One region of the Blautia sp. HCP3S3_C4 genome, then DNA from elsewhere that is predicted to be linked to it. Evidence: predicted binding sites of a transcription regulator. Region 1 holds the regulator's gene; each other region holds the start of a gene.
The links. Region 1 encodes Rex, which represses fermentation and respiration genes when NADH is low (regulators of the CRP and FNR family bind a similar motif). Its sites were predicted from a motif close to ATTGTTAANTANTTAACAAT; they were not measured.
Positions count from the first base shown of each region.

Region 2: a site for Rex is predicted at 3,743-3,762, ahead of ACTNC6_RS03025 (phosphoketolase family protein). Genes of this name have one in related genera too.
Region 3: a site for Rex is predicted at 4,989-5,008, ahead of ACTNC6_RS11565 (4Fe-4S dicluster domain-containing protein). Genes of this name have one in related genera too.

Region 1 covers NZ_JBQHWF010000010.1:101,953-109,753, reverse strand. The annotation lists gene ACTNC6_RS10580 (S8 family peptidase) at 203-1,096, shown strand; gene ACTNC6_RS10575 (NADP-dependent isocitrate dehydrogenase) at 1,172-2,380, shown strand; gene abc-f (ribosomal protection-like ABC-F family protein) at 2,427-4,337, opposite strand; gene ACTNC6_RS10565 (redox-sensing transcriptional repressor Rex) at 4,609-5,256, shown strand; gene ACTNC6_RS10560 (NAD(P)H-hydrate dehydratase) at 5,386-6,885, shown strand; gene alr (alanine racemase) at 6,966-7,801, shown strand, end outside.
Region 2 covers NZ_JBQHWF010000002.1:240,942-248,742, reverse strand. The annotation lists gene ACTNC6_RS03045 (ABC transporter ATP-binding protein) at 1-78, opposite strand, end outside; gene ACTNC6_RS03040 (branched-chain amino acid ABC transporter permease) at 78-1,157, opposite strand; gene ACTNC6_RS03035 (branched-chain amino acid ABC transporter permease) at 1,171-2,055, opposite strand; gene ACTNC6_RS03030 (ABC transporter substrate-binding protein) at 2,223-3,398, opposite strand; gene ACTNC6_RS03025 (phosphoketolase family protein) at 3,884-6,259, shown strand; gene ACTNC6_RS03020 (LysR family transcriptional regulator) at 6,395-7,285, opposite strand; gene ACTNC6_RS03015 (flavodoxin family protein) at 7,319-7,801, opposite strand, start outside.
Region 3 covers NZ_JBQHWF010000012.1:48,533-56,333, reverse strand. The annotation lists gene spoIVA (stage IV sporulation protein A) at 1-597, opposite strand, end outside; gene ACTNC6_RS11580 ([FeFe] hydrogenase, group A) at 697-2,385, opposite strand; gene ACTNC6_RS11575 (NADH-ubiquinone oxidoreductase-F iron-sulfur binding region domain-containing protein) at 2,401-4,272, opposite strand; gene ACTNC6_RS11570 (complex I 24 kDa subunit family protein) at 4,269-4,748, opposite strand; gene ACTNC6_RS11565 (4Fe-4S dicluster domain-containing protein) at 5,051-6,556, shown strand; gene ACTNC6_RS11560 (YoaK family protein) at 6,641-7,327, opposite strand; gene ACTNC6_RS11555 (Fe-S-containing hydro-lyase) at 7,649-7,801, opposite strand, start outside.

The DNA.
Region 1 (7,801 bases):
ATATTCCTCCCCTTGGATGACATATTTGACGGATTGTTGTGAGATACATCACTTTTTAAGTATTGGCCTATCATCCGGGATTTATACATTTTATGAAAAATCGGCAGAAATATGTGTTCAAAGCACATATGAAGTTTCATTTAAAAATCCTCCGAATAAAGTAGAGTAAGCAACATCTTCTGCTTTTTCGGAGGATTTTTATATGGAAAATTTTGACATAGATCAATTAGGTGATACAGGCTATACCGGAAAAAATGTCTGCGTGTGTGTGCTGGATACCGGCATTTATCCTCATATAGATTTCAGAGACCGGATTATCGGGTTTCAGGATTTTGTGGGAAAGCATATGTTACCTTATGATGACAATTCCCATGGAACCCATGTAAGCGGCATTATCGGCGGCGATGGGAGCGCTTCAGGAGGAAGAATCAGGGGAATCGCCCCGGAGTGCAATCTGGTTGCCCTGAAGATACTTGACAGATATGGAAATGGAAAAAAGAGGGATGTATTGCGGGCCTTTGACTGGATTCTGAAAAATAAAGATGCTTACGGGATTCAGGTAGTAAATATTTCCATAGGGACAACCTGCAGGGAAAAACAGGATCACAGACAGCTGATCGAAGGGGTGGAAAGACTGTGGGATGCAGGGCTGGTAGTGGTGGCTGCTGCAGGAAATCAGGGTCCCCGGTCAGGAAGTGTTACAGCTCCGGGCAGCAGCCGTAAGATCATCACTGTGGGATCAAGCGACCTGCTTACAGGCAGAACGGCTATTTCCGGGCGGGGACCTACCTCAGAGTGCATCTGTAAGCCGGATCTGGTAGCTCCGGGTAATCGTATTCTGTCCTGCGCTCCGGGAACGGATTTTGCCTATGGAGTAAAAAGCGGAACCTCTATGTCCACACCCTTAGTCAGTGGCGCTGCAGCCCTTCTTCTGCAAAAATATCCTACCCTTACCAATGTGGAAATCAAAAGATGCCTGAAGGAATCGGCCAGAGACCTGGGGCTGCCCAGGAATCTGCAGGGCTCAGGAGAACTGGATATGAAACAGGCATTGACGAACGAATCTATTTCCGTTAAAATGATACGTAAAATGTAATGCTTCAGTGTAGTAGCGCTGAACAGTTACTGTAAAATGCTAAAGGGATAAACCCGTACAAAGAGGAGGATCTTTATGAAAAAAATTCAGATGCAGACACCGCTTGTGGAGATGGACGGAGACGAGATGACCCGAATCCTCTGGAAGATGATCAAGGATGAGCTTCTTCTTCCTTTTATTGATCTGAACACAGAGTACTATGATCTTGGCCTGGAATACAGAAATGAAACAGATGATCAGGTAACTGTAGATGCAGCAGAAGCTACAAAGAAATATGGCGTTGCTGTAAAATGTGCGACCATCACTCCCAATAAAGCCAGAATGGAAGAGTACACACTGAAAAAAATGTACAAAAGTCCTAACGGTACCATCCGTGCCATTCTGGACGGAACCGTGTTCCGTGCCCCTATTGTAGTGAAAGGGATTGAGCCATGCGTAAAAAACTGGAAGAAACCCATTACCATTGCCCGTCACGCTTATGGAGATGTATATAAGAATACAGAAATGTATATTGACGGACCGGGAGATGCCTATCTGCTGTTTAAGGGTGAGAACGGTGAGGAGAAAAAGGAACTGATCCATCATTATGAGGGTGCAGGTGTCCTTCAGGGAATGCATAACCTGGATGCATCCATCACAAGCTTTGCAAAGTGCTGCTTTAATTATGCACTGGATACAAAGCAGAGCCTGTGGTTTGGAGGCAAGGATACGATCTCCAAGATTTATGACGGACGCTTCAAGGAGATTTTTGCAGAGGTTTATGAGCAGGAGTTCAAAGAGAAATTTGAGGCTGCCGGAATTGAATATTTCTACAGCCTGATTGATGATATCGTTGCCCGTGTTATGAAGGCAGAAGGGGGATTTATCTGGGCCTGCAAGAACTATGACGGAGATGTTATGAGTGATATGGTTTCCTCTGCTTTTGGTTCTCTGGCAATGATGACTTCTGTGCTGGTATCTCCGGATGGATATTATGAATATGAGGCTGCACATGGAACTGTACAGAGACATTATTATCGTCACCTGAAAGGGGAAGAGACTTCCACCAATTCCGTTGCTACTATTTTTGCATGGACAGGTGCTCTCAGAAAGAGAGGAGAGCTGGACGGCAATCAAGAACTGATGGAATTTGCAGATAAGCTGGAAAAAGCCACTCTGGGAACCATCGAGGATGGCAGAATGACCAAGGATCTGGCTCTGATCACAACCTTAAAGGATGTAGAAGTATTAAACAGTGAGCAGTTTATTAAAGCAATCCGTGAAAAGCTTACATCCCTGATGTAAGAGGCAATCTGATATAAGATACAAAATAAAAAGGGAAGGGCCTGCATTATGCAAGCTCTTCCCATTTTTCATATAAGCCCTCCAGTTCTTCTGTGATGGCTGTCTTTTCTTTGCTTAATCTGGCGCATTCTGCCACATTGGTGCATATATCCGGGAGAACCATGGTTTCATCGATTTCCTTATCTCTGATTTCCAGTTCTTCGATCCGGGCTTCCACCTTCTTTAATTCATTTTCACGCTTTCTCTGCCGCGCCTGCTCTTCCTTCTGCTGCTGCCAGGAAAGCTTATTGTCTGAGGCTTGTTTGACCTCTGCTTCAGCCTGGGCTGCTGCCGGAGCATATTTTTCTGTAAGCTCTTCCCGCTTTTCCAGATAATAATCATAGTCACCAATGTAGTTTACAATGGCCTGATTGGTCAGATCCAGAATCCTAGTGGCTGTCTGATTGATAAAATATCGGTCATGGGAGACATAGAGTACAGTACCGGTATAGCTGTTTAAAGCCTCCTCCAGGATTTCCTTGGAGGCAATGTCCAGATGGTTGGTAGGCTCATCCAGGATCAGGAAGTTGGCCTCTGACAGCATAAGCTTTGCCAGGGATACACGGCCTCTCTCGCCACCGGAGAGGGCAGAGATCAGCTTAAATACGTCATCCCCTGTGAAGAGAAAGGCTGCCAGCATATTTCGGATTTCTGTCTCTGTAAGCGTTGGATAAGTGTCTGAAATTTCCTGGAAAATAGTTTTTTCCATGTGGAGTACATGGTGCTCCTGATCATAATATCCAATCTGTACCTTGGAGCCGAGAGCAAAGCGTCCGCTGTCAGCGTCTACCAGACCGTTAAGGATTTTCAGCATGGTAGTTTTGCCGGTACCGTTATTGCCGATGAGAGCCACCCGTTCCCCACGCTTAATGTCAAAAGAAATATTGGAAAACAAAGTCTGTCCGGGAAAAGCTTTGGATAAATCCTCCACAGTGAGTACATCATTTCCGCTGATGTATCTGGGCTCCAGGGAAATCCGCATCTGATTCTGGATCTCCAGAGGCTTTTCGATCCGCTGCACCTTATCCAGCATTTTTTCACGGCTTTCGGCACGTTTGATAGATTTCTCACGGTTAAAGGATTTCAGCTTGGCAATGACCGCCTCCTGGTGCTTAATATCCCGCTGTTGATTTAAGTAAGCTTTATACTGGGCATCCCTGAGCTGGGCTTTTTTCAGAGCGTAGGCAGAGTAATTGCCGCTGTACATTCGCATATTGCCGGCTTCAATCTCTACTACCTTAGTGACAACCTTATCCAGGAAATAACGGTCATGGGAGACAATAAAAACAGCTCCCGGATAATTCAGCAGATAGGTTTCCAGCCAGGAAATGCTTTCCATATCCAGGTGGTTGGTGGGCTCATCCAGCAGAAGAATGTCAGGATTGGAGAGCAGAAGCTTGCCCAGGGCAACCCGGGTTTTCTGACCGCCGGAAAGAGTTTCAATCTGTTTTTCGAAGTCCTCCTCTGTAAAGCCAAGTCCCTTTAATACACCCATAATCTCGCTTTTATATGCATAACCGTTCTCAAGCTCAAACTGATGGCTCAGTCTGGTATAGGTGTTCATCAGGCTGTCCAGGGCTTCCCCGGCAGCAGTTTTCATTTCATGCTCCATGGAGCGGAGACGGTTTTCCATATCAATGATGTGCTGCTTAGTAGAGATCAGCTCCTCATAGATGGTGTGGTGTCCATGGATATCCTGGTACTGGGCCAGGTAACCGATGCTTTTATCTTTGGCAAGAATAACATTTCCGGAATCCGGGGACAGTTCGTGGATGATAATACGCAGCAGGGTGGTTTTGCCTGCACCGTTGTTGCCGATCAGGGCTGCCTTTTCCCTGTCCTCTATATGGAAGCTGGCATCCTGAAGGATTACCTTCTCGCCAAAGGATTTGCAGATATTCTGACATGATAGGATCATACAAATTCCTCCGAAATTTATATTATTGCAGCAGCCTGCGAATATCCGCTTTGACTGCTGAAATGTACACATACAGAATTTATTATAACTGAACCGGACTGTTTTTGAAAGAAAAAAAGTGTTTTAATTTATGATTTGGATGAAATTTTGCACATTCTATCAGATAGTCTAAATTTAATGATAAAAATTTGTAAATAAAGTACAAATTTAATTTGACAATAAAATAACATTTGGTTATAATTGACCTAGGATATATAAGGAGGGAATATTTGTGGAACCTAAGGAAATTTCAAAAGCGGTGATCAAACGTTTGCCTCGATATTACCGTTATCTGGGAGAACTGATGGAGGAGAATGTAGAACGGATCTCGTCCAACGATCTCAGCAAGAAAATGCACGTGACTGCTTCACAGATCCGTCAGGACCTGAATAATTTCGGTGGATTCGGACAGCAGGGATATGGATATAATGTACGTTATTTATATACTGAAATCGGTAAGATTCTGGGACTTGACACAGTGCACCCGATGATTATCCTGGGTGCCGGTAATCTGGGACAGGCTTTGGCAAATTATGTAGATTTTGAGAAGCGCGGTTTTCGGCTGGTTGGTATTTTTGATGTAAACCCTGTGCTGGAGGGCATTGCAGTAAGGGGAATTGAGATACAGATGCTTAGTGACCTTCCCCTTTTTCTCAAAGAGAATAATGTGGAGATTGCGATTTTGACCTTACCTAAGGCAAAGGCCAAGGAAATGGCGAAGATTCTCATAGAAAACGGGATCAAGGCAATCTGGAACTTTGCACATATTGATCTGGATGCACCGGAGGATGTTATGGTAGAAAATGTACATCTGTCAGAGAGCCTGATGACCCTTTCCTATAATCTGAGTGAATATCGTAAGGAACATGAGAACCAGTAATAATAGTACATATGTAGTTGCCGGCAGCAGAGGGGACGGTGACGATTTGAATGGCTGTGGTCGTTAGATCATAGCTTTTCTTTTTGAAAAAATAGGTGTATACTGTTTCCAATGACAGGAGGTGGCTGAATGAAACCTGTGGTAACAGCCGGTGAAATGAAAGGGCTGGACCGGAACACAATAGAATCTGCCGGGGTTCCGGGTATGGTACTTATGGAAAGAGCTGCACTGAAAACAGTGGAGGCTATGGAAAAATATCTGGGTAACAAGGATCGTGTACTGGTGGTGTGCGGAAATGGCAATAATGGCGGTGACGGGATGGCCATTGCCAGACTTCTCCATCTAAAGGGGATCAAAGTCGGGATTTATCTGGCCGGTCAGGAGGAGAAGCTGACAGACCAGGCCAGGCAGCAGCTGCAGATCGCCAAATATTATCAGGTACCTTTGGAGCATAACCTGCAGCCGGATGAATATACTATTATAGTAGATGCCCTTTTGGGGGTTGGTCTGTCCAGACCTGTAGAGGGCAGATATGCAGAAATCATCCACATGCTGAACCAGTCCGGGGCTTTCCGGGTGGCTGTGGATATTCCTTCCGGCATCAACGGAGATACAGGCCGGGAAATGGGGATCGGATTTCGGGCAGATCTTACAGTAACCTTTGCTTTTTGTAAAAGGGGGCTGTGCTTTTATCCGGGAAGAATGTATGCAGGAGAGCTGATCGTTGCAGATATAGGGATTTATGCAAATCCGGACAGAGATCCCTCTATGGCTTATCTGGAGAAAGAGGATCTGTCAATGCTGCCCTCCAGAATTCCCTGGGGAAACAAGGGAACTTTCGGAAAAGTGCTTCTGATAGCCGGCTCCCGCGGAATGTGCGGGGCTTCCTGCCTGAGCAGTGCTGCGGCACTCAGAGCTTCGGCAGGTATGGTGAAGGTTCAGACTGTGGAGGAGAACAGGATTCCTCTTCAGTCACAGCTTCCGGAGGTTATGGTTACCTGTAAGTTTAATGAGAAAAGCAATCAGGAAATACTGGACTGGTGCGATGTGCTTGTGATCGGACCTGGACTGGGGATGTCAGGAGAGAGCAGAGAAAGGGTACAGTGGTTCCTGTCTCATGCTGCCTGGTGTGGTAAGCCTGTGATCCTGGATGCAGATGGCCTGAATCTGCTGGCAGTACATGGAGAATGGAAGAAATATCTGGGAGAACAGGTAATTCTCACTCCCCATCTGGGAGAAATGAGCCGCCTGACCGGGAAAAGCATCGGTGAGATCCGGGAAAACCTGGCAGAGACTGCTTCCCTGTATGCAGAAGAGACTCATACAGTATGTGTCCTGAAGGATGCCTGTACAGTAGTGGCCTCTGAGAAAGGGGAACAATATCTGAATATGAGTGGTAATGCAGGCATGGCTACTGCTGGCAGCGGAGATGTATTAAGCGGTGTACTGGCAGGAGTTTTATGCATGTTTCTGGCAGCAGAAAAAAAGCCTGCTTATGGTCAGATGGCAGCGCTGGGAGTACTGATCCATGGACTGGCAGGAGATATGGCAGCTGAGAATGTGGGAGAAAGAGGCATGACTGCCAGGGATATTATCCGGTTTCTGCCTGAAGTGCTGAAGGTGCAGTAGAGGAAGAGATTTTGAGTGTCCGGAGTTTCTTTGATGGAATGTGGGACAGATAAAGAATACAAAAAGAGGAAGAGATTATTATGGAAAAATGTAACCGAGTAAAAGCAGTGATTTCTCTGGATGCAGTGGAGGAAAATTTCCGCCAGATGAGAAAAAATATTGCCAGTGACACAAAAATGATCGCTGTGATCAAGGCAAATGCTTATGGTCATGGCGCTGTGCAGATTGCCCATATGATAGAGGGTTATGATTATATCTGGGGATTTGCTGTTGCTACAGCAGAGGAGGCCATTGCTCTGAGAAAGGCAGGGATCACCAAGCCTGTCCTGATCCTGGGAATTATATTTGAGGAATTTTATCCTGAGCTGGTTTCTTATGATCTGCGCCCTGCTGTGTGTGAATATCAGGAGGCTGCAAAGCTTTCCGCAGAGGCTGTGTCTCAGGGAAAGACCATACATATTCATCTTGCGCTGGATACGGGTATGACCAGAATCGGTTTTGCCGATGAACCGTCAAGCGTGGAGGAAATCAAAAAAATCGCAGCACTTCCCGGGTTGGAGATTGAAGGAATGTTTACTCATTTTGCAAGGGCAGATGAGTATGACAGAAGTCCTGCCATGGTTCAGCTGAAGCGTTACCTGGATTTTTGCAGTCTGCTTTCAGAGGCAGGAATTGAGATTCCTCTGCGCCACTGCTCCAACAGTGCAGGTATTATCCGTATTCCGGAAGCAAATTTAAGCATTGTCAGAGCAGGAATTACAATCTATGGCATCTATCCTTCTGCTCAGGTGGAGAGGGATATTGTGAAATTGTCTCCGGTTTTGGAGTTAAAGAGCCATATTACATATGTAAAGGATGTACTTCCGGGCACGGCGATCAGCTATGGAGGAACCTATGTGGCAGACAGGAAGCTTCG
Region 2 (7,801 bases), on a different contig from region 1:
ATTCATGTTATCTACAGCAATCACACCACCAAACTGCATGGTAACATTCTCAACCTTCAGTACGTTGTTCTCACTCATCAGGCGTTACCTCCTTTGGCAGTTTTTTTCTTTCTGGATTTTCCGGTCAGGAAATTATAGATTCCCCTGATGGAAAATTCTCTGGTTCCCATAATACCCTGTCGGAAGAAAAGTACGATGATCATGATGACCACTGAGAATACAACCTTACGGAAACCGGCACGCAGAAGAGGCACATGGAAGCTTCCTATATAAGTATCATTGTCAAGGAATCGAAGAATCCATTCAGAGAAAATGATAAACAGGAAAGAGCTGATACAGCTTCCTGTAACAGAACCGATACCTCCGATTACCACGATCAGAAGGATTTCATAGGTCATGGCTGATTTGAAGGTAGATGCCTGGATCGTAGTCTGATACATGGCAAGTAATGCACCGGAAACTCCTGCAAAAAAGGAGCTTACTACAAAGGCAATTCTCTTGTGATGAGCCAGGTTGATTCCCATAGCCTCTGCAGCCACCTCGTCATCGCGAATTGCCTTGAAAGCACGGCCGTAAGTGGAATTAATCATCATCACGATAATGGCAATACAGATTCCGGATACAATGAAAGGAAACAGCACACTGCTAAAGGTAGGATAGGATCTCAGCAGGTTGGAACCATTTGTCAGAGGTCCTAATTTATCCCACTGGAACACTGCACGGATAATTTCCGCAAAGCCCAGTGTGGCAATAGCCAGATAATCGCTTTTCAGGCGAAGCACAGGCAAACCGATAAGATATGCAAAAATCGCTGCAACCACACCGGCTGCGATCAGTGCAATAAAAACCGGCACAGTAAACTGTACAATACCGCCGTCAAAATACATATATACATTTTCTCTCTGTTCCACCGGAATGGTAAGGATTCCATAGGTATAGGCACCCAGAAGCATAAATCCTGCCTGTCCCAGAGAGAACAGTCCTGTGAATCCGTTTAACAGATTCATGGAAACTGCAACCAACGCATAAATAGCGCCTTTTTTCAAAACTGTAAAAAGCATGGAGGTAGACGGAAGAATCTGCTCCAGCACATATAATACGATCAGTAAGGCAGCGATTAAGGCAACGCTTATGATCGTTTCTTTCTTCTTTGTCATAATATCTGCCTCCTTAAACCTTATCTGTAGATTTCTCACCGAAAAGTCCGGTTGGTTTGGCAATAAGGATGACGATCAGCAATGCAAAGGTAAATGCATCTGAGAAGGTCGTCCAGCCCATACCCTTAATAATATTCTCACAGATACCGATGATAAACGCTCCGATCACCGCACCGGGGATAGAACCGATACCTCCGAAAACAGCTGCTACAAAAGCTTTCAGGCCAGGCATAGCACCTACAGTAGGAGTAACACCTGTATAGTTTGTAAAAAACAGAAGGCTTCCCACTGCTGCCAGGAAAGAACCGATAATAAAGGTCATACTAATGACCGAATTGATCTTGATTCCCATAAGCTGTGAAGTCTCAAAATCCTTGGATGCTGCGCGCATGGCCATACCGATCTTTGTATATTTGATCAGGGCAACCAGGGCGATTACAAGAATAATTGTCAGAAAGGGCGTGATCACTGTTACACGTTTTGTGGTAGCACCAAATACTGTAATAGTATCACTGATCCATGGGATTGCCGGATACTGCTGTGCCAGACCTCCAGTTATGTACAAAGCAAGATTCTGCAGCAGATAGGAAACACCGATCGCTGAGATCATGATGGACATTCTGGGTGCAGACCGCAGAGGCTTGTAAGCCACACGTTCTACCAGAAAACCAATCACAACAGTTGCAACTAATACTAAAGGGATAGATATATACATGGGCATAACCGTGGATGCATATATCATAATCAGACCTGCGACCATAAAAATATCACCATGGGCGAAATTGATCAGTCGCAGAATACCATATACCATGGTATATCCTATGGCAATCAGTGCGTACTGTCCGCCTACTGAAATACCTGCCAGCAAATAGGGCAGATTTCTGCTGAACCATTCCATATAATTTCTCCTTATGCTTACGATTTATAATAATCAACCAAAACTGCTCCGGCTAAGAGATGCATCATCCCTAACACCGGAGCAGTCAGGTATCTTTCTCGGGAAATACCCTGCTACTTACTGATATTCATTTTAATATCACGACTGCAGTTTTATAAGTAAAAAGATTATTTAATTCCCTGTTCTCCTACAAATTCCCATGCACCGGTCTCTGTATTTGCCTGTTTTACATATGCTGTATCTCTTACTGCATCCCCGTTTTCCTTGTCAAATTCGATGTGTCCGCATACGCCGTCATACTTAACATCCCAGAGTGCTTCATTTACCTTTGCCGGATCTGTGGAGCCAGCTCCCTTCAGTGCCTCCAGAGCTGTAAAGTATGCATCGTAGCCCATGGCAGATACAGCAGCGATGGTATCATTTCCACCATTGTTGGCTTTGTTTGTGGAATCAGAATTTACAAATTCTTTCATACCTTCATCAAATTCTTTGTTACCACCCTCCTGGTAGAAGGTTGTTACATAAAGCTGAAGATCTTTGCCTTTAACAGCATTCAGGATAACATTGGAATCCCAGGTATCGCCTGCAAGAAGAGGAGCCTCCAGTCCCTGGGAAGCTGCCTGGTCAATGATCAGGGCTGCTGCCTCTGTGGAAACCGGTGCAAAGAATACATCTGCCCCTTCATTCTTAGCTGTTGTTACATAGGAAGCGAAATCACTGTTTCCTTCCGGGAATGTATCAGATACAACTTCACCGCCTGCATCCTCAAATGCTTTTGTAAAGTAATGTCCAAGACCGGCAGAATAATCATCACCCTGTTTTGTCAGCACATAGGCTTTTTTTGCTTTAAATTTGTCACTTGCAAAGTTTGCAAGTACAGTACCCTGGAAAGGATCCAGGAAACAGATACGGAAATAATGGGTATTTCCCTGAGTTACCTGTGGATTGGTACATGTAACACCGATTGCAGGAACCCCGCCCTGTTTGAAAATATCAGATGCTGCGATGGCAACACTGGAACCGTAAGATCCAAGTACAACAGAAACTCCATCACTTACCAGCTTGGATGCAGCAGATGGTCCTTTATCATTGGAGGATTCATTATCAACAATATCCAGCTCTACATTATATTCCTTGCCATCAATCTCTACGGTAGGCTGTACACTGTTGGCATACTGGATACCCAGCGTCTCCTGTTTACCGCCTGCACCATTGTCGCCGGATGCCGGTTCATATACACCAATCTTTACTGTGTCAGCTGCAAATGCAGTTGCTGCTGTGGCTGCCACCATAGATACTGCTACTGCTGCGCTAAGTAATACGGCTAAAACTCTTTTCTTCATAATAATTTCCTCCTTTAAGATAATTTGGTTGTTTTTTCTCGGAGAACATCTGTCCTCATACCTCATACATTTTTTGAATTATACCATGCTTTATCACTTTACGCAAGTAAAATTCAAATTTTTTTAATGTTTAAAGCCCCGGATAACGGACTTTAAACAAAAAAGGTGCCGAAGATTTCTCTTCAGCACCTTTGCTTAAAATAAATTATAACACCCTGTAATCCATATTACAAGTATTAATTTCTTATTTCAATATATTTTCCAATTAATATCCATATCAAAAACTTATAATTATAATGCAATATTGCTATTTTACGTTCTGTTTCTGATATGATAGGATGTGTTCGGTTAAAAAAATAACAAAGCAACACTCCAACTTATCTGTTAAGAAGCGTTTCCTATTAATTGTCATCAGAAAGTTTCTTATACAGATATCTTCGACATCTTTAACTATACACATCAAAGACAAAGAAAGAGGTAAGAAAATGGAAGACAACAAATTATGTCTGGAAAAGCAGCCTTTAAACCAGGAAATGCTTGACAAAATCGATGCTTACTGGCGTGCAGCTAACTATCTGTCTGCCGGACAGCTCTATCTTCTTGACAATCCGCTTCTGAGAGAGCCATTAACTATGGATCAGATCAAGAAAAAAATTGTTGGTCACTGGGGAACTGTACCAGGACAGAACTTCATTTATGCACACTGCAACCGTGTCATCAAACGTTATGACCTTGATATGATCCTGCTTTCCGGTCCTGGACATGGCGGAAACTTCATGATCGCCAACACCTATCTGGAAGGTTCCTACAGCGAAGTTTATCCTAACATCAGCCAGGATGAGGAAGGTATGAAGAAAATGTTCAAACAGTTCTCCTTCCCATGCGGAGTTCCAAGCCACTGCGCACCGGAAACACCTGGTTCCATTAATGAAGGTGGCGAGCTTGGTTACTCCATCGCTCATGCTTTCGGAGCTGTATTTGACAACCCTGATCTGATTGCAACTACTGTTGTAGGCGATGGCGAAGCTGAGACTGGTCCTCTGGCGACATCCTGGCAGTCCAACAAATTCCTGAACCCGATTACTGACGGTGCTGTACTTCCTATTCTTCACTTAAATGGATATAAGATCAGCAATCCGACTATCTTCTCCCGTCTTTCCCACGAAGAGCTTGAATGCTTCTTCAAGGGCTGTGGATGGAAGCCATACTTCGTTGAAGGCGACGATCCAATGACAATGCACAAGAAGATGGCTGAGACAATGGACACAGTAATCGAGGAAATCAAAGCAATCCAGAAGAACGCCCGTGAGAACAATGATCCGGAACGTCCGGTATGGCCAATGATCGTCCTCCGTACTCCTAAAGGATGGACAGGTCCTAAGGTTGTTGACGGACTTCAGATTGAAGGTTCCTTCCGTGCTCATCAGGTTCCGATCACTATGGAAAAACCGGAACATCTTGAACTTCTGAAGGAGTGGCTGGAAAGCTATCGTCCTCAGGAGCTGTTTGATAAAAACGGACGCCTGCTCCCTGAACTGGCTGAACTGGCTCCTAAGGGAAATGCACGTCTCGGTGCCAACCCACATGCAAATGGCGGACTTCTTCTGAAAGATCTTCGTCTTCCGGACTTCCGCGATTACGGTATTGAAGTACAGCCTGGCAAAACAAAAGCTCAGGATATGATCGAACTTGGCGGATACATCCGCGACATCTTCAAACTGAATGAAGAAAACAAGAACTTCCGTATCTTTGGACCAGATGAAAGCATGTCCAACCGTCTGTACAAAGTATTTGAATATCAGAAACGTGACTGGAACGCAGAAATGCTTGATACTGATGACTGCCTTGCAAGAGACGGACGTATTATGGACAGTATGCTCAGTGAGCATATGTGTGAAGGATGGCTGGAAGGTTACCTGTTAACAGGTCGTCATGGCTTCTTCGCAAGCTATGAAGCTTTCATCCGTATCGTTGACTCCATGGCAGCCCAGCATGCAAAATGGCTGAAAGTTTGCAACCAGCTTTCCTGGAGACAGCCCATTGCATCCCTGAACTTCATCCTGACATCCAATGTATGGCAGCAGGATCACAACGGATTTACTCATCAGGATCCTGGATTCTTAGATCACATTGCAAATAAGAAAGCAGACGTGGTTCGTATGTACTTACCACCGGACGCTAACTGCTTACTCTCCTGCTTCGATCACTGCATCAAGAGTAAGAACTATGTAAACGCAATCGTAGCTTCCAAACATCCAAGCTGCCAGTGGCTGACCATGGAGCAGGCTGTTAAGCACTGCACACAGGGTATCGGTATCTGGGAGTGGGCAAGTAATGACTGTGGGGAAGAGCCAGACGTTGTTATGGCTTGCTGCGGTGATACACCTACACTTGAGATCATGGCTGCAGTTACTATCCTTCGTGATGAAATGCCGGAACTTAAGATTCGTGTTGTTAATGTTGTGGACCTGTTCAAACTGGAATCCGACCACAAACATCCACACGGTTTAAGTGACGCAGAATATGATGCAATCTTTACAAAAGATAAACCTGTCATCTTCGCATTCCACGGATATCCAACACTGATCCATGAGCTTACTTATGAACGTCACAACCGCAACATTTCTGTTCACGGATATCAGGAGGAAGGTACTATCACTACTCCATTCGATATGCGTGTACAGAACCAGATCGACCGTTTCAACCTTGTAAAGGATGCCATCATGCATCTTCCACAGCTTGGAAACAAAGGTTCCTTCTTAATTCAGAAGATGAACGACAAGCTTGTTGAGCACAAACAGTACATTGCTGAATATGGCCAGGATCTGGAAGAGGTCAGAAACTGGGAGTGGCATAAATAATCTCTTACAAGACAAAATGATAAATTCCTAATCTTACAGACAGCCGTCAGGAAATCCACATTTGGTCAATTCCTGACGGCTGTTTACTTTTACTATATTTTAAGTCTCTATTCTCCCATATTTGAGCCTGAGCACTTATTTTCTGTCTGTTAAAAACTTCTGAAATGCCTTGGATGCAATGCTCTGAGGATATTCCGTATCATGGATCAAAATAATACTTCTCTCCGGAAAGGTCTCATTTACATCAATCTCAAAAACCTTTTCAGATGCCAGATCTTCCCTGGCAAATTCTTCCGGAAGAAATCCGATTCCCATATTATAACGCACGGCAGGAAGGATCATATCTGTAGTTGCCAGCTCCACATCCGGCGAAAACTGCAAACCATTCTTTTCAAAATATGCATTCAGAAACTGTCTGGTGATTGCTTCAGAAGTCAGGCTGATCCATGGATAAGAAGATAATTCTTCCAGAGAGGTTTTTCTTCCCTTCAGCTCAGCGAAACGATTCCCGCCGATTAGGATTTCCTTATACTTCCTCACTACCTTCATCCTCAAAGGTTCTGACACCTGCAAAGAAGCCGATACAACAGCAAGATCTACTTTTCCTTCCTTCAGTGCATTTACCGAATCTGTCGTGCTGTTATTTAATATCTTAAAATGCACATTTGGATACTGTATATTGAAATCTCTCACTGCCTCAAACAGATAACAGTGAAGAGCAGTTTCTGTAGCACTGATATAAATAGTCCCATTCTCAAGGCTGATCAGGTTATTCAGATTGTCTTCCGCCTTAAAGAACTGTGCACATCCTGCAGCTACATACTGATAAAAAACCTTTCCCTCAGGGGTAAGTTTCATTCCGCTTTTACTTCTGGTAAACAATCTACAGCCAAGCATATTTTCCAGATTATGTATGGTTCTGGTCACTGCTGGCTGGCTTGTCTTTAATACAGCAGCCGCCTTAGTCAGATTTTCATATTTCGATACATAATAAAACACCTTATAATATTCAAAATTTGTGTTCATATCATTCTCCGTCCGTTATCCTCAGGTCCACATTTATCTCAATTTCTCTGCCAGCTCTTCTATTTCCTGTATAATATCCTCACGGTCTCTTACCGGTACTTTATCTGTGCGATTCACATAGACAGTTCCCAGACTGTCACAGCTCATCTGGCGGAGCAGCATTTCTGCTGTACTTTCCGCTTTTTCTCTCGGTCCAATGCTCCCTGCTGCCAGAAGGACTGCTCCTGTTTTCTTTTTGGGGACAGGTTCTTCCTTGCGGAGATACCTGGCACTGAAATATGTCTGAAGCCTGCTCAGCACAGCAAGAAGCATTCCCGTCACCTCTTCAAAATATACAGGTGAAGCTATCACAATATGATCGCACTCTTCAATAAAAGAAAGAATTTCCTGCCACTCATCCTGTACCGCACATCCTGCATGTTCAAAACACCACCTGCAGTCTATACATGGACTTATTCTGGCTCTGTATGCATCCACTACCTTAAATTCCCCGCCAAGTTTTTCCTGCAATGTCTT
Region 3 (7,801 bases), on a different contig from region 1:
TGCTTTCTGGGCAGCTTCTTTGTATGGCATCTGGGAATTGACCAGCACCAGAAAGGGTTTATGCTGTTTTTTTAACTCCTGAATGGTTTTCTCCTCTGCCTCTGTAAAATTTTCTCTGGGCAGTTCGCCAAAAGAACCATCAGAAGTGATCACCAGTCCGATGGTGGAATGCTCCTCTATTACCTTCTGGGTACCGATCCTGGCTGCTTCATGGAAAGGAATGGCTTTTTCCGACCAGGGTGTTCTTACCATTCTTTCCTTTCCATCCTCCATATTTCCCCCTGCATCCTTCACCAGAAATCCCACACAGTCGATCAGCCGTACTCTCACCTTCTGTTCTGTGCCCAGAGAAACGCTGACCGCTTCTTTGGGGATGAATTTAGGTTCTACAGTTGTAATGATTTTTCCGGAACCGCTCAGCGGCAGCTGATCCCGGATCTCTGCCTGCTTTCTCTCCGACATCTGCGGCAGAGCGGCTATCTCCATAAAACGCCGGATAAAAGTGGATTTACCTGTTCGTACCGGTCCCACCACACCTATGTATATATCCCCCCCGGTACGGGCCTGAATATCCCGGTATATCTGAAAATTTTCCATATAAAAGCAGCCCCCTTGCATATTTACAAACAATCACATGTATTGTTATAAGATATGCCCGGAGGCTGCTGATTATTCACCTGTTTTTATACAAAACCCTTAATAGGATTCGTTGTGAAGAAGATGATGTTCTTTTCCCTTGAGCAGTCCATTGTAAAGCTCTACAACTAATGGATTCTCATCGGATTTCTTGATGATCGTAGTATTATCTGCATTGTACAGACCTTTTGCCCTCAGGGATTTGGTTCTGTCACCTGCTCTGGTAGGCTGTCCGCCACCCATGATGCAGCCCCTGCGGCAGGCCATTACTTCGATGAGATGATATTCTTTCTCACCGTTCTTTACCTGCTCCATAACCTTTCTGGCATTTGCCAGGCCACTGGTAACACAGATCTTAAGATCCATACCCTCATAAGGTACAGTAAATTCCTTGATACCTTCCTCTCCTCGTACACCGCATTCTGCGATCTCACGCATGGTTTCCTTGCTGTGGTCCGGGGTAAGACGGCGAAGCACTGCCTCTGTCACACCTCCGGTCACACCAAAAATTACACCGCCGCCTGAGCCAAAGCCAAATGGCATATCGCAGGCTTCCGGTTCCAGAGATGCAAAATCAATGCCAAAGTTATCGATCATACGGAGAAGCTCTGTGGTAGTGATCACAATATCTGTATCCTTCTCTCCGTCTGTATAACTATTGGGACGTTCTGCCTCTGCCTTCTTTGCTGTACAAGGCATAACGGAGATCATAACTGTTTTCCTGCCGGCTGCATGCTCCGGATCACGGAAATATTCCTTGATCACTGCTGAAAGCATTCCCTGAGGGGAACGGCAGGTTGAAATATTTGGAATATATTCTTTGTACTGATCTGTAATAAATTTCACCCATGCAGGACAACAGGAAGTAAGAAGCGGAAGCTTCTCGCCCTTTTTGATCCTGTCAAGGAATTCTGCGCTCTCCTCCATAATCGTAAGGTCAGCACTGAAGGAAGTATCATATACCTCATCAAAGCCCATTCTGTGAAGAGCATTTACGATCTTGCCCATTACGCTCTTACCCTTGGTAAGACCATAATGATCTCCCACTGCCACACGGACTGCCGGAGCGACCTGGGCAACTACGCGTACCTCCGGATCTGCCAAAGCTTCCCAAGCTTCATCCATATGAGTTTTAATGGAAATAGCACCTGTAGGACAGAATACACGGCATTGTCCGCAGTTTACACACTCTGTTTCTGAAATCTTTTTATTAAATGCAGGCATTACCATGGCCTCAGTTCCTCTGAATGCAAATCCAAGGGCACCAATACCCTGGATTTCCTCACAGGCACGGACACAGTTGCCACAGAGAATACATTTATTAGGATCTCTCACCAGGGATGGCGAGCTGGTATCCAGTTCCCTGATCTCTCTGGTATTCTCAAATCTGATTTCCCGGACACCCAGACGGTGTGCCAGTTCCTGGAGAATACATTCCCCACTCTTTACGCAGGTTGTACAGTCACGGCAATGTGCTGCCAGAAGAAGCTCAACGATCAGTTTTCTGTATTTCTTGATCTTACCGGAATTGGTATAGATCACCATTCCGTCTCTTGGTTCCTCAGAACAGGAGGCAAAGGTTCTGCCCCTGTCATCCTCTACCGTACACAGACGACAGGCTCCAAAGGTGGATAGCTCTGAGTGGTAGCACAGTGTCGGAATATTGATTCCTGCCTTGCGGATGACAGACAGGACATTTTTTTCATCGGTAAATTCTACCTTTCTACCGTCAATTATCATATGGCCCATAGTATATCCTCCCTTCTATGCTTCCACGTATACCGCATCAAAATTACAGTTGTCTTTACATGCACCGCACTTGATACAGACATCGTTATTGATGTGGTATGGATGTTTGATCTTACCTGAAATAGCACCTGCCGGACAGTTTTTCGCGCATTTGCCGCAGCCGATACAGAATTCAGGGTTAATATGGAACTGACGAAGTGCTGTACATACTTTTGCGCGGCATTTCTTGTCGCGGATATGTTCCTCATATTCATCACGGAAGCGTTTGAGAGTACTGATTACAGGAAGAGGCGCACTCTTGCCAAGTCCGCACAGAGCCATGTTCTGAACCATGTTTGCAAGTTCTTCCAGTTCATCCAGATCGGACATTTCGCCCTTTCCGGCTACAATTCTCTCCAGGATCTCCAGCATACGCTTGGTACCCTCACGACACGGAACACATTTACCACAGCTCTCACGCTGAGTAAAGTTCATGAAGAATCTGGCAACTTCTACCATACAGGTATTCTCGTCCATAACTACCAGACCGCCGGATCCCATGATCGCGTCTAATTTCTTAACAGAATCAAAGTCAAGAGGTGCATCTAACTGGTCAAGGATCAGACATCCGCCGGACGGACCACCGATCTGAACACCCTTAAATGCTGCACCACTCTTTAAGCCGCCGCCAATATCATAGATAATGTGGCGGAGTGTGGTTCCCATAGGAACTTCGATCAGACCTGTATTCTCGATAGAACCGGTCAGTGAGAAGGTCTTTGTTCCCGGGCTTCCCTCTGTACCGATGGTGCGGAACCAGTCAGCTCCTTCAAGAATGATTTTCGGTACATTGGCATAAGTTTCTACGTTATTAAGAACTGTAGGTTTACCCCATAGACCTTTCTCTACAGTACGAGGTGGTTTTACACGAGGCATACCTCTGTTTCCTTCAATAGATGCGGTAAGAGCAGAACCTTCACCACATACGAAAGCACCGGCACCTCTGTTGATATGTAAATGGAAGTTTACGCCGGAATTTAAAATATTATCACCTAACAGGCCGTATTTTTCCGCCTGTTCAATCGCCATTTTCAGTCTCTTTACAGAAAGAGGATATTCAGCACGAACATAAATATAACCGTCTTCTGCGCCTACTGCGTAAGCTGCGATGGTCATACCTTCAATCATCTTATATGGATCGCCTTCCATTACGGAGCCATCCATAAATGCACCAGGATCACCTTCATCACCGTTACATACTACATAACGGGTTTTTTCAGCCTGACGTGCAACCTGTGACCATTTCTTACCTGCCGGGAAGCCTGCACCGCCACGGCCACGAAGACCGGATTTCGTCACTTCGTCAATGACTTCCTGAGAAGTCATTCCTCCCAGTACTTTTGCAAGGGCCTGATAGCCGCCCACTGCGATATATTCATCAATGGATTCTGCATCGATCTTACCACAGTTTTCCAGAACGATACGTGTCTGCTGATTCAGGAACGGAATGTCATCCGGATGTGGACAGACAGTGTCATGATCCTTGTAAAACAGTCTCTCTACCGGTTTACCTTCCAGAATAGTTTTCTCTACGATTTCTTTGCAGTCTTCCGGCTGTACATGTACATACTGATAATCGTACGGTTCGATTCTCATCAGAGGTCCAAGTTCGCATAAGCCCTGGCATCCTGTTTTGACTACGCCTACATGAGGCACGTCTTTCTGCATCTCAACGGTTACACCGTCAATTCTCTCACAGAGTGTTGCCATCTCATCATAAATCTTCTGGGCACCGGATGCGATACATCCTGTCCCTGAACAGACAAGAACGCGACAGGTGTAGGATTTGATCTGTTCATTTACCTCTGCCTGTTTGTTTAACAGGTCGTCCCTGCTCTTAATACTCATACGCACTCACCTCTCAATTCGTTCAAAAGTTCAACTGCTTTCTCAGGTGTCATTTTAGGATGTACTTCATCATTTACAGTCAGTGTCGGTGCAAGTCCGCATGCACCAAGACAAGATACGGTCTCTACTGTAAAAAGCATATCATCTGTGGTATGTTTCTTATGACTTAATCCCAGTTCTTTCATTAACGCCTCTTTTACAGGCATGGATTTTCTTACATGGCAGGCTGTACCATCACAGACTTTAATGACATATTTTCCTTTCGGCTCAAAGGAAAAGTTCTCATAGAATGTGGCTACGCTGTAGGCTTTCGCCTCTTTTACTCCGATTTCTTTTGCCACATAAGTGAGCAGTTCACCCGGCAGATAGCGGTATTCAGCCTGAATATCCTGCATGATCGGGATCAGTGATGCCGCTTTTCGTCCGTAGTGTTCGATAATCTCATCCGTTTTTTTGTAATAAGACTGGTCTAACATTCGATTCCCTCCTTAAAATTAGTTTTTTACCTCTCCGCATTTTTGCTTTAGTCACTTTTTACATATGTGCTGTCTGTATTATACATTATACATGCATTTTTCACAACACCATATTTGCATTTTTCTGAATTTATTTGATGTTTTTCACATATAATTCATTTTTGCATTGAATTACATGTAAAAAATGCGCAATTCCTTTAACAAGTGTGTTAAATAAAAAACATGACATTTTCTTCCTTTTTTGATATATTTTTATCGTTAAAAGAGCGCGGAAATAAATTTATAGGAGATAACAAAAGAATATGAGAACTCTTGATACCCCAGTAAAACAGATTCGCCGAAAGATCTTCACCGAAGTGGCAAAACTTGGTTTTGAATCTACTGATGATACTCTGATCCATGATATTGAATCTATCCCGTATAATATCGTACAGGAACGGGCCCAGTACCGTGAGAGTATCTACCGTGAACGTGCAGTTGCCAGTGAGCGTGTAAGACTGGCCATGGGTCTTTCTCTTCGTCCAGAGAATAAAGCAGTTCATCTGACTGATGGAGTGGAAGCTTCCAATATTGATGAGAAATATTATGAACCGCCGCTTATGCAGGTTATCCCATCTGCCTGTTCTGCCTGTCCTCCTAATATGTATGAGGTAAGCAATATGTGCAGAGGATGTGTGGCTCATCCATGTATGCAGGCTTGTCCAAAGGGTGCAATCTCTATGGTAAACGGCAAATCTCATATTGATCAGACAAAATGCGTGAAATGCGGAAAATGCAAATCTGTCTGTCCATATGATGCTATTTCTCATAAAGAACGTCCGTGTGAACGAGCTTGTGGTGTAAAGGCAATTGGAAGTGATGAACTTGGCCGTGCACAGATTGATAATAAGAAATGTGTTTCCTGCGGTATGTGCATGGTAAGCTGTCCGTTTGGAGCTATTTCTGACAAGTCCCAGATTTTCCAGCTGGCTCATGCACTTCGTGAAGGAACTGAGATCATTGCAGAGATCGCACCTGCCTATATCAGCCAGTTTGGAGATGCGGTAACTCCGGGCAAATTCCATGCAGCACTGTCAGCACTTGGATTTACCAAAGTATATGAGGTTGCACTTGGTGCTGATATCGGTGCCATCAGCGAAGCTCATCATTATGCAAAGGAGGTTGCTACAGGTAATCTTCCATTTCTTCTCACTTCCTGCTGTCCTTCCTGGTCCATGCTTGCAAAGAAGCAGTTCCCGACCATGATCGATAATATCTCCCAGGAGCTGACTCCTATGGTCGCTACTGCAAGAAGTATTAAGAAAGAACATCCGAATGCACATGTTGTATTTATCGGACCATGTGCAGCCAAGAAACTGGAAGCTATGCGTAATTCTGTACGAAGTGATGTTGATTTTGTCATCACTTTTGAGGAATTATGGGGACTGTTTGATGCGAAAGGAATTGATCCGGCTGCTATGGAACCGTCATCCAGTCTGCATGATGCTACTGCTGCAGGCCGTGGATATGCAGTTGCAGGCGGTGTTGCTGGTGCAATCGAAGCATGCTTAAAGGAATATTATCCGGATATACCGGTACATATCGAACATGCGGAGAGTCTGGCAGAATGTAAGAAGATGCTGACTCTGGCAAAGGTTGGTAAGTTAAACGGATGTATGATAGAAGGTATGGCATGTCCTGGTGGATGTATGGGAGGTGCCGGAACCAATGCACCGTATGCAAAAGCTGCCAAAGCATTGAAAGGTTATCTGGCTTCTTCTACAGAGAAACTTCCGTCCAAAGAACTGGAAGAGATTGAATTAAACTAATATGAAACATAAGAAAGCTGTCCGTAAACTGATATTTTTTACGGGCAGCTTTCTTATTTATCATTTTATTTTTTGTAATATTAATCAGGAATGATGTGGCTCTTTATGTCCATGTTCCTCATGAAAATGTTTATACTTTTCTACGAACATCAACAGAAAACTGATTGTAAGGAATCCACAGGAAACCCAGATCATCCGGATTCCGAAGTGAATGGATAAGTTTCCGCCAATACCTGCACCTACTGCAAACATGAAGATGATTCCAAAGTAGTACATTGCCTGTTCCAGTTGTTTTGGCTTTTTCTCACGGAAATATCCGGATAAAGCTGCAGTACCGCTGCGCAGGTTTCCGATACACATGGTGCTTGCATAGGAATAGCCGTTTACCTTGCGGAAAGACTGTACCTGCATTGCACAGGCAAAGGATGCCATGGCATTTGCCAGCATATTGTATTCTGTTGGTATAAATCCTACTGAAAACAGGATCAGGATCTCTGCCAGCAGGATGCTCTGCCTCCAGTGCAGTTTTCTTGCATATTTGAAATTCGCCTGAACTTTTTCTGCTACCCATACACCAAATGCAAAAAAGACGATTGGAAAGAAATAACTCAGTCCTGCCATCAGCTCTCCTGCCATGAAATGCTGGCTCATAAGAACGACGTTTCCTGTCTGTGCATTACAGAATACTTCGTTTCTTGCATTATAGGTGTAGGCATCCTGAAACCCTCCCGACAGTGCCAGGAATGCACTGTTTAAAAAGGCTTCTGACATTTGTATCTCGTGTTGATTATGATCTTTCATGATTTTCCCCGTTTAAGTTTATTTGCTGTTATCATCTGTATAGATAGCTGCATTTATTCTTTTACCGTTTATTTATGTTATACGTTTATAGGTCAAATGTAAAAGATATAATTCATATTATCGCTTATATGATTTTTATATATTGGATACAATATATATAATCCAATATTCACCGGAACAGATAAAACACAGATGCTCTCTGATCCGGTTTATTTTCGTTATATAAAGGAACTTCCATACACTGTATATCGCTACAGCATATGGAAGTTATTTTTTTATGTATCTGCAGAATTATTTATCTCCGTGTTCTTTGAGATATTCTGCTTTTCCTTCTTCATAAAGGTTGTTGCCTTCACAGTCGATGATGACTACAAGCGGCATATCCTCTACATATAATTTACGAAGTGCTTCTGCTCCCAGATCTTCGTATGCGATGAGTTCAGC